Regions from separate parts of the Brevibacillus schisleri genome, predicted to be linked through region 3. Evidence: a T-box and tRNA genes for the amino acid it is inferred to sense, from the RefSeq annotation. Region 3 holds a T-box; the other regions hold tRNA genes.
The links. A T-box is a leader RNA that pairs with one kind of tRNA and senses whether it is charged. The one in region 3 lies ahead of metG (methionine--tRNA ligase), so its partner is inferred to be a tRNA-Met.
Positions count from the first base shown of each region.

Region 1 (5,516 bases), 520 kb from region 3:
AGTCAGACGGTGAGTGCTAAGATCCATCGTCAAAAGGGAAACAGCCCAGACCATCAGCTAAGGTCCCCAAGTATACGTTAAGTGGGAAACGATGTGGAGTTGCCCAGACAACCAGGATGTTGGCTTAGAAGCAGCCACCATTTAAAGAGTGCGTAATAGCTCACTGGTCGAGTGACTCTGCGCGGAAAATGTAACGGGGCTAAACGTATCACCGAAGCTATGGCAGTCCTTACGGACTGGGTAGGGGAGCGTTCCAAGCAGCAGTGAAGCCGTACTGGAAAGAGCGGTGGAGCGCTTGGAAGTGAGAATGCCGGTGTAAGTAGCGAAAAGACAAGTGAGAATCTTGTCCACCGAAAGCCTAAGGTTTCCTGGGGAAGGCTCGTCCTCCCAGGGTTAGTCGGGACCTAAGCTGAGGCCGAAAGGCGTAGGCGATGGACAACAGGTTGATATTCCTGTACCACCTCTGTTCCGCTTGAGCAATGGCGTGACGCAGGAGGATAGGGTGAGCGGCCTACTGGATGGCCGTCCAAGCAGTGAGTGTGGTGTGTAGGCAAATCCGCACACCGTGAAGCATGAGCTGTGATGGCGAGGGAAATTTTAGTACCGAAGTCCCTGATTTCACACTGCCAAGAAAAGCGTCTAGCGAGGAACAAGGTGCCCGTACCGCAAACCGACACAGGTAGGCGAGGAGAGAATCCTAAGGTGCGCGGGATAACTCTTGCTAAGGAACTCGGCAAAATGGCCCCGTAACTTCGGGAGAAGGGGCGCCTCGGTAGGGTTAATAGCCCGAGGGGGCCGCAGTGAAAAGGCCCAAGCGACTGTTTAGCAAAAACACAGGTCTCTGCGAAGCCGCAAGGCGAAGTATAGGGGCTGACGCCTGCCCGGTGCTGGAAGGTTAAGGGGATGAGTTAGCGCAAGCGAAGCTTTGAACCGAAGCCCCAGTAAACGGCGGCCGTAACTATAACGGTCCTAAGGTAGCGAAATTCCTTGTCGGGTAAGTTCCGACCCGCACGAAAGGCGTAACGACTTGGGCGCTGTCTCGGCAAGAGACCCGGTGAAATCATAATACCTGTGAAGATGCAGGTTACCCGCGACAAGACGGAAAGACCCCATGGAGCTTTACTGTAGCCTGGTATTGGAACTTTGTGCATCATGTACAGGATAGGTGGGAAGCTGAGAAGCAGGGGCGCCAGCCTCTGTGGAGCTGTCGGTGGGATACCACCCTTGATGTACGGAGTTTCTAACTCGTCGCCCTTATCGGGCGAGAGGACCATGCCAGGTGGGCAGTTTGACTGGGGCGGTCGCCTCCTAAAAGGTAACGGAGGCGCCCAAAGGTTCCCTCAGAATGGTCGGAAATCATTCGTAGAGTGTAAAGGCAGAAGGGAGCTTGACTGCGAGACCTACAAGTCGAGCAGGGACGAAAGTCGGGCTTAGTGATCCGGTGGTTCCGCATGGAAGGGCCATCGCTCAACGGATAAAAGCTACCCTGGGGATAACAGGCTTATCTCCCCCAAGAGTCCACATCGACGGGGAGGTTTGGCACCTCGATGTCGGCTCATCGCATCCTGGGGCTGAAGTAGGTCCCAAGGGTTGGGCTGTTCGCCCATTAAAGCGGTACGCGAGCTGGGTTCAGAACGTCGTGAGACAGTTCGGTCCCTATCTGTCGCGGGCGTAGGAAGTTTGAGGAGAGCTGTCCTTAGTACGAGAGGACCGGGATGGACGCACCGCTGGTGCACCAGTTGTCACGCCAGTGGCACAGCTGGGTAGCTATGTGCGGACGGGATAAGCGCTGAAAGCATCTAAGCGTGAAGCCCCCTCCAAGATGAGACTTCCCACAGCGCAAGCTGGTAAGACCCCTCATAGACGATGAGGTTGATAGGTTCGGTGTGGAAGCGCGGTAACGCGTGGAGCTGACGAATACTAATCGGTCGAGGACTTATCCACACACTCTTAGCAATCATGCGTATTCAGTTTTGAAGGAATAAATCCTTCAACGTTCCTCGGTAGCTCAGTTGGTAGAGCAATCGGCTGTTAACCGATCGGTCGGCGGTTCGAGTCCGTCCCGAGGAGCCATATATACGGAGAGTTACCCAAGAGGCCGAAGGGGACGGTTTGCTAAACCGTTAGTATGCGCAAGCGTAGCGAGGGTTCGAATCCCTCACTCTCCGCCATATGTTTTAATCTCATAGCTTTATGGCGGTGTAGCTCAGCTGGTTAGAGCGTTCGGTTCATACCCGAAAGGTCGGGGGTTCGATTCCCTCCGCCGCTACCATATTAGCTGCGGTCGTGGTGGAATTGGCAGACACACCATCTTGAGGGGGTGGCGGGGCGACCCGTGCGAGTTCGAGTCTCGCCGACCGCACCATACTTCATAATCTTGGCCCGTTGGTGAAGCGGTTTAACACAGCAGCCTTTCACGCTGTCATACAGGGGTTCGAATCCCCTACGGGTCACTTAGAAAAATCCCTACATCTTGTAGGTGATTTGGAGGCTTAGCTCAGCTGGGAGAGCATCTGCCTTACAAGCAGAGGGTCGGCGGTTCGATCCCGTCAGCCTCCACCACTTATATCAAAGGACAAGGAAGGTCAGCTAAAAGCGCCACGTCCTGTGGCAACACTGACACTCAGTCGTCCTGACTATCGCGGGATGGAGCAGCTCGGTAGCTCGTCGGGCTCATAACCCGAAGGTCGCAGGTTCAAATCCTGCTCCCGCAACCAAATATGGAGCTGTGGTGAAGTTGGAGTTCACGCCGGTCTGTCACACCGGAGGTCGCGGGTTCGAGTCCCGTCAGCTCCGCCATTTTTCTTAAAGAATGGCGAAGATCAATCATAAATGGCTCGGTAGCTCAGTCGGTAGAGCAGAGGACTGAAAATCCTCGTGTCGGCGGTTCGATTCCGTCCCGAGCCACCACTAGTTAAATTTAACAGCGCCGGTATAGCTCAATTGGTAGAGCACCTGACTTGTAATCAGGGGGTTGTGGGTTCAAGTCCTATTGCCGGCACCACCTTTGGGGTATAGCCAAGCGGTAAGGCAACGGACTTTGACTCCGTCATTCCTAGGTTCAAATCCTAGTACCCCAGCCATTTTCGAGCCATTAGCTCAGTTGGTAGAGCATCTGACTTTTAATCAGAGGGTCGAAGGTTCGAGTCCTTCATGGCTCACCAGTTTTTTTAGCTGAACAAGCAAAGCTGTGTGATAGTAATAGCAATGCCTTTTCTGTTCTAAGTAAAATGCGGGTGTGGCGGAATGGCAGACGCACCAGATTTAGGTTCTGGCGGGCAACCGTGGGGGTTCAAGTCCCTTCACCCGCACCATACTATGACAGAAAGCTTTGCTCTTAGTACAAACCTCATAAGATGTAACATGCGGACGTAGCTCAATTGGTAGAGCGTCGCCTTGCCAAGGCGAAGGTCGAGGGTTCGAGACCCTTCGTCCGCTCCATTTATTTGTGCCCTTAGCTCAGCTGGATAGAGCGTTTGACTACGAATCAAAAGGTCGGGAGTTCGAATCTCTCAGGGCACGCCATATTTCATATGAAACCGAAGAGTAGGAATAGATCCTACTCTTTTTTTTGTAATAACTTGTGTATTTTTTCAAATTTTAAGCATTTTTTCCTTGTATCTCCTATTTGCATCCATTACTTTAGAATTACACTGAAAGCATGGAGGAACAGCTGTTACAAACCTGCGGCAGAATATCATGGAACAGGAGTTGTATCAAGATGAACCCTATCAAATTGGAACAAGTAAATCCTGCAATAGCTAGTTTAATCGATAATATAGAAAAAGTACTGATTGGTAAACGCTCTGCGATTGAGCTGGTGGTAGCGGCTGTTCTAGCGAATGGTCACGTTTTGCTCGAAGATGTACCAGGCGTTGGGAAGACCATGATGGTACGGGCATTGTCCAAATCAATCAGCGGTGAGTTTAAACGTATTCAATTTACCCCTGATTTGTTGCCAACGGATGTGACAGGGGTTGCTATCTTTAACCAAAAAAGTTTGGAGTTTGAGTTCCGTCAAGGGCCGATTTTTGCAAATGTCATTCTTGCAGACGAAATTAATCGGACTTCGCCGAAAACACAATCCGCACTCTTAGAAGCCATGGAAGAGCGCTCGGTAACAATTGATGGTGCTACGTATCGATTGGCAGAGCCGTTTTTTGTGATGGCTACGCAAAACCCATTAGAGTATGAAGGGACCTTCCCATTACCTGAAGCTCAATTGGACCGATTTATTATGCAAGTAAGCTTGGGATATCCAACGGTAGAGGAAGAAATGCGGATGCTGTCTAGATTCTCGGCAGCGAATCCATTGGAAGAGCTTCAGCCGGTTATGACCACCGCCGAGCTTGCGGAACTTCAACGCCAGGTATCAGCGATCAAGGTATCGGAAGGAATAAAAGAATACATCGTGCGTCTATGTCATCGTACGCGTGAGCATCATCATATTTATCTAGGCGTGAGCCCGCGCGGTTCTCTTGCTCTTTTCCGGGCTGTTCAGGCATTGGCATTCGTCCGTGGACGTGATTATGTCATTCCAGATGACGTGAAGGAACTCGTTCCAGTAGTGTTTGCACACCGTATGATTGTGAAACCAGAAGCAAGACTGGAAGGAGCAACCGTAGATCGGGTGTTGGCTATGATCTTGTCTGAGACCCGTGTCCCGGTAAGCTAAGGCGGTGATTGCAGATGAGACAGCAAAGGTGGGGTAAGCTCAAGGCGATTGCATTAGTTCTGGTCACTTATGTATTCGCAAAATTTCAAGGTGGCTTCTCAAGCTGGTTTCTTTTCTATAGTAGTTTGGTGTTTCTCCTGTATGAAATTGTCGCTTATGTACTCATGTTCACGAAGCTAGAAGTCGAGCGTGAACTAGATCGCAATCGTCTGCAGGATGGGGAAGATGTCATTGTAACGATTCGTTTGCGCCGGAGGATTTGGTTTCCGCTGGGCTGGAATATGATTATGGAGCCTTTGCCGGCGAGGCTGGCTGGCGTGTATGAGCCGCATCGACAACTGATATTCCCGTGGTTCAAAAGGGAAGTCGAGTTTCGTTATGTCATACCTAATGTACCGAGGGGATATTATCGTCTCGATGAATGTGTAGTGAGCGGCGGGGATTTCTTTGGTTTTTTTGAGCGCCGCAAAGTTTATTCGATTTCTCAGGAGTTTCTCGTTTATCCAAAATACAAAGAATTGACCCATTGGGCCCTGGGTGATGGGAGCTTCAGTGGGACGGTGCATGTTTCCCATCGGCGCTCTGATGACGTTGCAGCAGTACGGGGCGTAAGAGACTATCATCGGGGCGATCGGTTGAGCCAAATTCATTGGCGAGCTTCTGCACGGGGGACGGGTCTGAAGACGAAGGAATTTGAGCATCAGGCAATGAATCAAGCTGTCTTTTTCCTTGATGTGGAGAAGGCGAGCTACCATGGGAAGCCTGTGCACTTGTTCGAAACAGCGGTGAAGCTGGCCGCCAGTCTGATCGCTTATGCCAATCGGAATCAATACCATTATGG
Region 1 covers NZ_JBVNDM010000001.1:620,091-625,606, forward strand. Annotated here, with positions in the region: rRNA gene ACUUHJ_RS03245 (23S ribosomal RNA) at 1-1,944, shown strand, start outside; tRNA gene ACUUHJ_RS03250 (tRNA-Asn) at 1,998-2,073, shown strand; tRNA gene ACUUHJ_RS03255 (tRNA-Ser) at 2,081-2,171, shown strand; tRNA gene ACUUHJ_RS03260 (tRNA-Met) at 2,196-2,272, shown strand; tRNA gene ACUUHJ_RS03265 (tRNA-Leu) at 2,281-2,365, shown strand; tRNA gene ACUUHJ_RS03270 (tRNA-Glu) at 2,380-2,453, shown strand; tRNA gene ACUUHJ_RS03275 (tRNA-Val) at 2,487-2,562, shown strand; tRNA gene ACUUHJ_RS03280 (tRNA-Met) at 2,641-2,717, shown strand; tRNA gene ACUUHJ_RS03285 (tRNA-Asp) at 2,723-2,799, shown strand; tRNA gene ACUUHJ_RS03290 (tRNA-Phe) at 2,835-2,910, shown strand; tRNA gene ACUUHJ_RS03295 (tRNA-Thr) at 2,929-3,004, shown strand; tRNA gene ACUUHJ_RS03300 (tRNA-Gln) at 3,009-3,083, shown strand; tRNA gene ACUUHJ_RS03305 (tRNA-Lys) at 3,089-3,164, shown strand; tRNA gene ACUUHJ_RS03310 (tRNA-Leu) at 3,233-3,314, shown strand; tRNA gene ACUUHJ_RS03315 (tRNA-Gly) at 3,366-3,441, shown strand; tRNA gene ACUUHJ_RS03320 (tRNA-Arg) at 3,449-3,525, shown strand; gene ACUUHJ_RS03325 (AAA family ATPase) at 3,722-4,675, shown strand; gene ACUUHJ_RS03330 (DUF58 domain-containing protein) at 4,690-5,516, shown strand, end outside.
Region 1: it has a tRNA-Met gene. The T-box ahead of metG (methionine--tRNA ligase) is inferred to sense a tRNA for this amino acid. The anticodon was not compared.

Region 2 (5,516 bases), 1.1 Mb from region 3:
TTCTTTCCATAAGTCCTGATTTTCCACCTGCTGGCCTTTACTATTTTTCCAGCCGTTTTTCAGCCAGCCTTTATACCAGCCTTGCTTGAAACAGTTGACCAAGTATGCACTATCACTGGACAGCGTCACCTTACAAGGCTCCTTCAATGTAGAGAGCGCCTTGATGGCCGCCATCAGCTCCATTCTGTTATTCGTTGTATGTGGTTCGGCACCGGACATTTCCTTGATGTGTTGGCCGTACATCAGTACAGCTCCCCAACCACCTGGTCCTGGATTGCCGGAACAAGCTCCATCTGTATAAATCTCAACCTCACGCATCGTCATCGTCAGGATTCCCTCCTCTGTTCTCTTCTATTGTATCGAAGCTTAGTCGCTTCCACAAAAATTTTTTGTTATACTACCAAAAATAGGTTCAGTAAGGAGTGTCTATCGATGAAAGTTCAGCTAGATCCTTCCGTGTCCGATCGTCTGCCGCAATTTTCTCTCGGCATTTTACAATACAGCAATGCTTCCGTCAGTGACTCCCCAAAAATGCTACAGGGCCGTATCAATTATTATGTGGAGAGCTTGCGGCTGGATCACGACACCGCAAACCTGACAGAAATAGAAGGCATCCGCGAGTGGAGAGCCTGCTTTAAGCAAGTTGGTATCGATCCGTCCAGATACCGCCCTTCCTCCGAAGCATTACTTCGCCGGCTGTTGCAGGGAAATCCTTTTTTCTGGATCAACAGCGCCGTTGATGTGAATAATTTTTTCTCGGTTTTGCACGCGCTTCCGTTCGGGATTTATGACGTCAATCACTTAGCGGGTGATATCACTTGTCGACTCGGCCACGCCGAAGATGTCTATGAAGGATTAAATGGACGCGAAGTCAACATGGAAGGAAAACTACTGCTCGCCGATGGTAACGGCGCATTTGGGAGTCCCATTGTCGATTCCAAGCGTTCATGCGTAACGGAACAAAGCCGCGCTCTCCTCCAGGTCATCTTCTTCCATGAAAAAATGGAACCATCTAAAAAAGAAGAAATCGTAGGTTCAGTTGGTCGCATGTTTACGGAAATCAACGGTGGCGAGCTGACTCACTCCTCTATCTTTACTGCCTAAGAAAAAGACGGCCCGTCATGCAGCCTGGCCGTCTTTCTTTACGCTATCTTCTTCCTTTTTTCTAAAAACGATATGTTCCAGGACCAGGCACACAATAACGCCGAGCAATAAGCCATTTCCGAACAAGAAGCTAGCTAATGCAGGGAGTTTCTGCCAAGCTACAGCAGGTACGAACATGACTCCGATCCCGACCAAAAGCGAGCTACCCCCAACAATTATCGTGCGTTCGTCCATCTTCACATTTACGTAATCCTTCAACCCGAAGCCCAGCAGTTGCGTATAGGAAATGAACATCGCTGCATATGCCACTGGAGTAGGCAAAGCCGCCAAAAAGTGAGCAACAGTGGGAAGTAGCCCAATCAGCATCATCCCCAGCATTGCAATCACAAAAGGCAGGCGCGAAGCCATTTTCGTTGTTTGAATAACCGCTGCTGCCAAGGAAAGTGGAATCATACCTACCACACCGCTCAAGCCTGACAGGAAATGGGATACCCCTGTAAAAATACCACCGCGATTGTACTGCTTTTCAGTAGGCACCGTATCTGTCGCTTTTCCCATAACCGACAAACTCGTCATGAGGTTTGTCAACAGAACGAATCCTGTCAGCATACTCGTTAATACAACGCCCCAATCCCAGCGTGGGGGTCCCCAAAAGAAAATAGAAGGCCATGAAAATAATTGCTCAGTAGTCCGGACAGGTTCTGTCCATCCAAGCAGCGCGTACACGATCCAGCCCCCAACCATGCCAAACAAAACGGCAAAACTGGAGAATCTCTTCGTCCGCATAATGAACACAACAAGGGCTACGATCCCTATGGACACAAGTGCCACACCCGGTTGTACCTCCCTTGAATGCTGAAAACCAATACCGAGCATGCCTGTGAGAATGTTACTACACAAAGAAACAGCAAGTAAAATCATATACGTACCTGAAACCAACGGCGTAAACCACTTCTGTAATTTGCCAATCCAGCCTAATAAGCCAAAAATGAAAAAGAGTAGACCTGCTAATATCATACCCACTTGAAAGGATTGACCAATTTCTTGTGGATGTAGACCCATGCTCGTTCCGAGTTGAGCCAAAATGATAAAGATCCCCCACCATAGTCCAGCCGGACCTTCTATCATCGGATAACGGTGTCCAATCCAAACTTGCAGTAGTGACGCGAGTCCAATGTAAAACATGGTCTGCTGCATCAGCTTTCCAATTTCATCAGCCTGTAAACCGTACATATCTCCAATCATTAGTGGTACTGCCACACTGCTGGAAACAGTTACGATCATCCATTGTAATACGGACAGCGTTGTAATCCCCATTGGCGGCTTATCTTGCAGTTTGTAAAACACCTCAACCACCTCGTCTTTTTGCGTACACAAGTTGTCTATTTCCCTGTCTACACTATGTGCATATTAAAGCAGAAAAAAACCCCAATCATCAAGATATCTTGACATTCAGGGTTAGCCTGTAAAAGTATGGTGCCGGTGAAGGGACTTGAACCCCCACGGTTTCCCTCACGATTTTGAGTCGCGCGCGTCTGCCATTCCGCCACACCGGCAAATATTTTGGAGGAGGCACCCGGATTTGAACCGGGGGTGAGGGTTTTGCAGACCCGTGCCTTACCACTTGGCTATGCCTCCATGATATAAGGTAAAACAATTTGAGAAATGGAGCGGACGAAGGGTCTCGAACCCTCGACCTTCGCCTTGGCAAGGCGACGCTCTACCAATTGAGCTACGTCCGCATTTTAATGGCTGGGGTACTAGGATTTGAACCTAGGAATGACGGAGTCAAAGTCCGTTGCCTTACCGCTTGGCTATACCCCAATAAGTAATCCCCAACTATAAATTTATGGGGCGATCGATGGGACTTGAACCCACGAGTGCCGGAGCCACAATCCGGTGCGTTAACCCCTTCGCCACGACCGCCATGATTACTACTATTGTTTTGAAAAATGGCAGGGGCAGTAGGAATCGAACCCACACCAAAGGTTTTGGAGACCTTCGTTCTACCGTTAAACTATGCCCCTATAAAGGTGGCTCGGGACGGAATCGAACCGCCGACACGAGGATTTTCAGTCCTCTGCTCTACCGACTGAGCTACCGAGCCTTATATCCATGCTTTACGCGCCAATTTCATTTGATTAGAAATGGCGGAGCTGACGGGACTCGAACCCGCGACCTCCGGTGTGACAGACCGGCGTGAACTCCAACTTCACCACAGCTCCATATTTGTTTGCACCCACTAGGTGCTCCGATCCTACTTGATCAAGTAGAGTAAGTAGAAAATTTGGTTGCGGGAGCAGGATTTGAACCTGCGACCTTCGGGTTATGAGCCCGACGAGCTACCGAGCTGCTCCATCCCGCGATAGTCAGGACGACTGAGTGTCAGTGTTACCACAGGACGTGGCGCTTTTAGCTGACCTTCCTTGTCCTTTGATATAAATGGTGGAGGCTGACGGGATCGAACCGCCGACCCTCTGCTTGTAAGGCAGATGCTCTCCCAGCTGAGCTAAGCCTCCAAATCACCTACAAACATGTAGGGATTTTCTAGGTGACCCGTAGGGGATTCGAACCCCTGTATGACAGCGTGAAAGGCTGCTGTGTTAAACCGCTTCACCAACGGGCCAAGATGGCGGATGGAGTGGGATTTGAACCCACGAGACGGTTCGACACCGCCTACACGATTTCCAATCGTGCTCCTTCGGCCGCTCGGACATCCATCCATATGGCTCCTCGGGACGGACTCGAACCGCCGACCGATCGGTTAACAGCCGATTGCTCTACCAACTGAGCTACCGAGGAACGTTGAAGGTTTATTCCTTCAAAACTGAATACGCATGATTGCTAAGAGTGTGTGGATAAGTCCTCGACCGATTAGTATTCGTCAGCTCCACGCGTTACCGCGCTTCCACACCGAACCTATCAACCTCATCGTCTATGAGGGGTCTTACCAGCTTGCGCTGTGGGAAGTCTCATCTTGGAGGGGGCTTCACGCTTAGATGCTTTCAGCGCTTATCCCGTCCGCACATAGCTACCCAGCTGTGCCACTGGCGTGACAACTGGTGCACCAGCGGTGCGTCCATCCCGGTCCTCTCGTACTAAGGACAGCTCTCCTCAAACTTCCTACGCCCGCGACAGATAGGGACCGAACTGTCTCACGACGTTCTGAACCCAGCTCGCGTACCGCTTTAATGGGCGAACAGCCCAACCCTTGGGACCTACTTCAGCCCCAGGATGCGATGAGCCGACATCGAGGTGCCAAACCTCCCCGTCGATGTGGACTCTTGGGGGAGATAAGCCTGTTATCCCCAGGGTAGCTTTTATCCGTTGAGCGATGGCCCTTCCATGCGGAACCACCGGATCACTAAGCCCGACTTTCGTCCCTGCTCGACTTGTAGGTCTCGCAGTCAAGCTCCCTTCTGCCTTTACACTCTACGAATGATTTCCGACCATTCTGAGGGAACCTTTGGGCGCCTCCGTTACCTTTTAGGAGGCGACCGCCCCAGTCAAACTGCCCACCTGGCATGGTCCTCTCGCCCGATAAGGGCGACGAGTTAGAAACTCCGTACATCAAGGGTGGTATCCCACCGACAGCTCCACAGAGGCTGGCGCCCCTGCTTCTCAGCTTCCCACCTATCCTGTACATGATGCACAAAGTTCCAATACCAGGCTACAGTAAAGCTCCATGGGGTCTTTCCGTCTTGTCGCGGGTAACCTGCATCTTCACAGGTATTATGATTTCACCGGGTCTCTTGCCGAGACAGCGCCCAAGTCGTTACGCCTTTCGTGCGGGTCGGAACTTACCCGACAAGGAATTTCGCTACCTTAGGACCGTTATAGTTACGGCCGCCGTTTACTGGGGCTTCGGTTCAAAGCTTCGCTTGCGCTAACTCATCCCCTTAACCTTCCAGCACCGGGCAGGCGTCAGCCCCTATACTTCGCCTTGCGGCTTCGCAGAGACCTGTGTTTTTGCTAAACAGTCGCTTGGGCCTTTTCACTGCGGCCCCCTCGGGCTATTAACCCTACCGAGGCGCCCCTTCTCCCGAAGTTACGGGGCCATTTTGCCGAGTTCCTTAGCAAGAGTTATCCCGCGCACCTTAGGATTCTCTCCTCGCCTACCTGTGTCGGTTTGCGGTACGGGCACCTTGTTCCTCGCTAGACGCTTTTCTTGGCAGTGTGAAATCAGGGACTTCGGTACTTAAATTTCCCTCGCCATCACAGCTCATGCTTCACGGTGTGCGGATTTGCCTACACACCACACTTACTGCTTGGACGGCCATCCAGTAGGCCGCTCACCCTATCCTCCTGCGTCACGCCATTGCTCAAGCGGAACAGAGGTGGTACAGGAATATCAACCTGTTGTCCATCGCCTACGCCTTTCGGCCTCAGCTTAGGTCCCGACTAACCCTGGG
Region 2 covers NZ_JBVNDM010000001.1:1,180,191-1,185,706, reverse strand. Annotated here, with positions in the region: gene rnhA (ribonuclease HI) at 1-318, opposite strand, end outside; gene ACUUHJ_RS06065 (B3/B4 domain-containing protein) at 433-1,104, shown strand; gene ACUUHJ_RS06060 (purine/pyrimidine permease) at 1,120-2,451, opposite strand; tRNA gene ACUUHJ_RS06055 (tRNA-Leu) at 2,579-2,660, opposite strand; tRNA gene ACUUHJ_RS06050 (tRNA-Cys) at 2,669-2,742, opposite strand; tRNA gene ACUUHJ_RS06045 (tRNA-Gly) at 2,771-2,846, opposite strand; tRNA gene ACUUHJ_RS06040 (tRNA-Gln) at 2,854-2,928, opposite strand; tRNA gene ACUUHJ_RS06035 (tRNA-His) at 2,955-3,030, opposite strand; tRNA gene ACUUHJ_RS06030 (tRNA-Trp) at 3,058-3,131, opposite strand; tRNA gene ACUUHJ_RS06025 (tRNA-Phe) at 3,139-3,211, opposite strand; tRNA gene ACUUHJ_RS06020 (tRNA-Asp) at 3,253-3,329, opposite strand; tRNA gene ACUUHJ_RS06015 (tRNA-Met) at 3,393-3,469, opposite strand; tRNA gene ACUUHJ_RS06010 (tRNA-Val) at 3,548-3,623, opposite strand; tRNA gene ACUUHJ_RS06005 (tRNA-Glu) at 3,657-3,730, opposite strand; tRNA gene ACUUHJ_RS06000 (tRNA-Ser) at 3,735-3,827, opposite strand; tRNA gene ACUUHJ_RS05995 (tRNA-Asn) at 3,831-3,906, opposite strand; rRNA gene ACUUHJ_RS05990 (23S ribosomal RNA) at 3,959-5,516, opposite strand, start outside.
Region 2: it has a tRNA-Met gene. The T-box ahead of metG (methionine--tRNA ligase) is inferred to sense a tRNA for this amino acid. The anticodon was not compared.

Region 3 (5,516 bases):
TGCGCCATTTCCTCGTAAGACAAACCATGAATGTTCGCCATTTCCTCACAGACGTAACGGACATATCCACTCTCATTTCGCTTTCCGCGGAAAGGATGCGGAGTGAGATATGGGCAATCTGTCTCTATCAACAACTTGTCTAGCGGTACCTTCGCTGCTACTTCTTTTGGCTGCTTGGCATTTTTGAACGTAAGCGGACCACCGAACGAAATATAAAAATTCATATCGAGTGCCTGCTTCGCTGTTTCCCAGCTGCCAGAGAAGCAGTGCATGATGCCGCCAACATCTGCTGCCTTCTCTTCCTTCAGGATCGTCAAAACGTCTTGGTGCGCATCGCGATTGTGGATGATGATCGGCATGTCGAGCTTGCGAGCCAGACGAATCTGCTTGCGGAATACCTCTGCCTGCACATCACGTGGCGACGTATCCCAGTAGTAGTCCAAGCCCATTTCACCCAATCCCACTACTTTCGGATCACGACTGAGTTCCTCGATCCATTCCAGGTGTTCGTCTGTCATATCCTTGGCGTCCTGTGGATGCCAACCGATGACGGCGTAAATAAAATCATACGCATGAGCCAAATCCATGCAGCTTGGAATTGTTTCAGCATTGAATCCGATGTTCACAATCGTACTGACGCCATTTTCTTGCGCACGAGCAATGACTTCTGCACGATCTTCATCGAATTCATTCGCATTTAGATGAGCATGGGTTTCAAATAACAAGATGGGTCCTTCCTTTCCTTGCCCTCGTTACTTCACGATTGCTCCGTTTGGCATACTTGGGTCAACAGTCGCAAGTGTCAACTGATCTCCTGCCGATGCTGCCAAGATCATTCCTTGGGACAGCTCACCACGAAGCTTCACTGGCTTCAGGTTAGCTACGAGGATCACTTTTTTGCCGACCATATCTTCTGGGGAGTAGTATTTCGCGATACCGGAAACTACTTGGCGCTTCTCGTAGCCGAGATCCAATTGCAGAACCAACAATTTGTCTGCATTTGGATGCTTGGCACATTCCACTACCTGTGCGACGCGCAGCTCTACTTTTCCAAAATCGTCGATGCTGATTTCTTCTTTTGCATCAGCTGGCTTGTCAGTTGTTGCGTCTGTTTGGTTGGTGTTTGTTTCGCTCACAGGTGCTTCCCCTTTCAAAGCTGCTTGCTTTTTCTTGTTTTCTTCCGCTTGGCGGCGTGCCTCTGCAGTCGAATCGTCGATGAAAGCCAGTTCCGCTTGAACATCCAGACGAGGGAAGAGCAGTTCCTTGCGGCTAACGGTGCTTCCAGCAGGCAATCCACCCCATACACTTGCAGATTCCCAGTTGGTTGCTTCTTCATTGCCCAAAATACCCAGTTGATCCCAAATTTTCGCTGGTGCTTTGGTCATGAACGGTTGGATCAGGACGGAGCTAATGCGGATGCTTTCCACCAAATTGTACATAACGGTTGCCAGACGACCTTTGGTTTCTTCGGATTTCGCCAAATTCCAAGGCATGGTCTCGTCGATGTATTTGTTTGTACGTCCCACCAGCTCCCAGATGTGAGCCAGTGCATTGGAGAAGCGCATTTCTTCTATGTGCTCTTCCACCAGCGCCTTCGTTTTCATCGCAAGGCCGATCAAGCTGTCATCCGGCTCTCCTGCATCCTGTGGAGCTGGAACGATACCATCGAAATATTTCTCAATCATCGTAGCGGTACGGCTTAGCAGGTTTCCGATGTCATTAGCCAAGTCGTAGTTCAGGCGCTGCACGAACGATTCTGGCGTGAAGATGCCATCCTGACCGAAGTTGATTTCACGAAGCAGGAAGTAGCGAACGCCGTCAGAACCGTAACGGTCAATCAAAACCTTCGGGTCAATGACATTGCCCTTGGATTTTGACATTTTTCCATCCGGCATCAGAAGCCAGCCATGACCAAAAATTTGTTTTGGCAACGGGATGTCCAATGCCATCAACAGGATTGGCCAGTAGATCGTATGGAAGCGCAAAATGTCTTTTCCAACCATATGAACATTGGCTGGCCAGAAGTTACGATATTTGCTGTCGTCCTCGGACAAATACCCGAGAGCAGAAATATAGTTCGTCAATGCATCAATCCATACGTAAATAACATGCTCTGGATCGCTTGGCACCTTGATTCCCCAGTCAAATGTACTGCGGGATACGGACAAATCCTGAAGGCCTGGTTTCAGGAAGTTATTGATCATTTCGTTGCGGCGGCTCTCCGGTTGAATAAATTCAGGGTTTGCTTCAATGTGTGCAAGCAGTCTGTCCTGATACTTGGACATGCGGAAGAAGTAGTTTTTCTCCTTCACTTTTTTCACTTCGCGGCCACAGTCTGGACACGCATATCCGTTGTCCGTTTTCGCTTGGGTTTCTGTCCAGAAAGCCTCACACGGTACACAGTAGAAGCCCTCATACTCGCCCAAGTAAATATCACCTTGATCGAGCAGGCGCTGGAACACTTTTTGTACGACTTCTTTATGACGAGGCTCTGTGGTACGGATGAAATCGTCATAAGAGATGTCCAGCTTTTCCCACAGGTCCTTTACCCAATCGACAATCGGGTCGATGAATTCGAGGGGTTGTTTGCCCTCTTCGGCTGCACGCTCTTGGAGCTTTTGACCATGCTCATCTGTCCCTGTCAGGTAATACACATCATAGCCGCGCAAACGCTTATAACGTGCCATAGCATCACACGCGATTGTGGTGTAAGCGTTACCGATGTGGAGCTTGTTACTTGGATAGTAGATCGGTGTTGTAATGTAATAAGTAGGTTTCATTGCAACTATTCCCCTCCTGTTTACGTTAATGAAAATAAGGAAAAGCCCACCCCAAAAAATTGGGGCGAGCTCTATCTCGCGGTACCACCCAAATACTCCGTCCCCTCACGGAAAACGGACTTGGTGAGTCAAAACATGACTCTACCCGTAACGTGGGCATACGTCACAAACTACTTGGTACGGTCAATGCCGTCACTGTTCATTTGCAAGACTCAGGGTCCATGTTCAGCTTGCTCGCTTATACCGGTTTTCAGCTACCCCGGCTCTCTGAAATAAGGAGATCGGCTTACTCTTCCCATCATGGTCGTTTGGTATCATTTGCTGTATTTATCCTCTATTGTACACGACCAACCTGTTTTGTAAACATCCTCGACAAACCCATCTTCCTGAGTGATTTTATCGCTCGCCTCATGCCAACTTTACAAATTACAAGTAGAAAGGGGAAAACTTGGGGTTTTTGTCGAATCATCATGTTGGGTTTCGACATTCGTCGACTCATTCGACACCCAATAATCCCAGTAAATTTTATCCATAAAAATTTCCATATTCCTTCCATCACTTTGATAAACACCTATTTAACAGCATTTCGGTTTTGAAAAAACATTTTGCTTTTCAAGGAATTGTCAAAATCATGTTGACACCTTTGGGAATGGCTGGTATGATTATCCCAACAGAAAATGTCGAATATTGACGATAAATGATGAGCGTATAACAATAGCATCGACATATACAGTATTTTGGGAGGAGATTTTAACTATGATGAAATCAACCGGTATTGTTCGTAAAGTAGATGAATTGGGTCGTGTTGTTATTCCAATCGAATTGCGCCGCACTCTGGGTATCGCTGAGAAAGATGCTTTGGAAATCTACGTTGACGGAGAGCGCATCATCCTGAAAAAGTATGAGCCTGCATGTATCTTCTGTGGAAACGCTGACAAAGTATCTCACTTTAAAGGTAAAATTGTGTGCCAAGATTGCCTGACAGAAATGCCTGTTAAACGCTAATATCATTTGATTACATAAACATGCCTTTGTGGGACGAGCCTCACAAAGGCTTTTTGTTTGCTATTTTTTCTTCAAAAGCGCTCGGAAGAAGAACAGCCTTGGCTCATACAAATCAGAATAGACCACATCTGTCGGCATTTCAAAGGATACATCGCCAGAAAACTGTAATCCAACCTCCGCCAAAACTTGCTGTAGTCGAGCTAAATTGATTAGCGGGTAATCAAAAGTGAGCACGAGCTGCCCATCGTCTTTTAACACCCTGCGAAATTCACTGAATGCTTGCACCATAACCGGGTCTTCAAGATGCTCGAGAACAGAGATGCAAAATACAGTATCAAACTTTTGATTTGAGTACGGCAAGTAGGTTAAATTGGCTCGACAATAATGAATAACATCAAAATAATGTACAGGCAGGCTGTCTGCTACCCTTTTCCCAAATACGTCCACAATATCTTGATAGATCGCTTCCTTAGATAGTATCCGATTATCGAGATCACAAGCGTGTACTTCTCTACAATGATCGGCCAAATAAAATTTGAATGGGTGGCAGATCCCACAAGCTGAATCAAGCACAACGTCATTCGGATTGGCAAACTGTTTGGCCCAAGCATATTCGTACGGTCTGCTGTTCCATATAACGGGCAGCGTAAATATGAAGTGATCGTCTTTTTCATCTGTATTCACAATAAAACGAGAATCACGTATACTCACTGTTGATTCCCCCTTCCATTCCTTCCGAAAACACCGCGGTGCCCCTTACCATCGTATTAAACGTAACCCGTCGAGATGACGAAAAGAAAAAAGCCGACCGTATCGGGGCTGTTGACAAAAAGGGTTAGGGACCCAATGCCCTAACCCTTTTGCCGTTTTTTCACTTATACGTCGTCGGATTGTTTTGTTTCGTAACCTGTGATTAGTTTGCTTTTATCATTCGTTTAATGTTAATTGCCATTGCAGAAAAGAGGCAGTGTTCGGATACATTTCGAATGCCTCTTTTGTATGTTTCTTTTAAGTTATGCTGCCTTTTCATTGTACCGAAGGTACCCTCGCACCATATTCTTCTTTGCCTTTGGATAACACTGTACTCTTGGCTTTGCTTCCTTGCTTGGTTGCGTTCTTTAGCCTCTTGGAATAATGGTCTTTCTATTGTTTTGCGAGATGCGGTTTGTCCAAAACATTGTTGGCGTAACTCACAGGACTTACAGTCCTTTGTTTGGGCAGCATAAATTTTGCTATAACTTTGTTTCCAACTGTGCCACTTAACATGAGTAAATTGAAGTGCCTTGCCATTCGAGCAATAATAGGCATCGTTCATTTCATCAAATGTAAATTGTACTGACCTTTCGGTCTGATCAATAACACCTTTTATCGGAGAGATATAACCGGTTATCTTTAAATTTTCTAATTCATGGTGTACTCCAGAGCGATCATACCCTTTATCTGCGCCTACTTTGCCAATATGTAAACCAAATTTCTCTTTTTGTATCTGTAATCGCTTTATAAATGGTTCGTGGTCATTCACATTAGCAGCCGTAACGTGTATATCAGTTATGATTCCATGCTTAACGTCCACACTGGTATGCGCTAAATAGTGAAATCCCTTGGGTTTATTAGGACGGTTCAATAAACCTGACTCCGGGTCTGTTGTGCTCTGTTTTACTTCCTTCTCAGGAGGAGAGGTTTTAGGTTTTCTTCCTCGTTTTTTCCTAGTGGGATCGTTATCTCTGTCTT
Region 3 covers NZ_JBVNDM010000001.1:96,433-101,948, reverse strand. Annotated here, with positions in the region: gene ACUUHJ_RS00640 (TatD family hydrolase) at 1-725, opposite strand, end outside; gene metG (methionine--tRNA ligase) at 753-2,780, opposite strand; T-box leader at 2,838-3,091, opposite strand; gene ACUUHJ_RS00630 (AbrB/MazE/SpoVT family DNA-binding domain-containing protein) at 3,537-3,785, shown strand; gene ACUUHJ_RS00625 (class I SAM-dependent methyltransferase) at 3,846-4,496, opposite strand; gene ACUUHJ_RS00620 (IS1182 family transposase) at 4,699-5,516, opposite strand, start outside.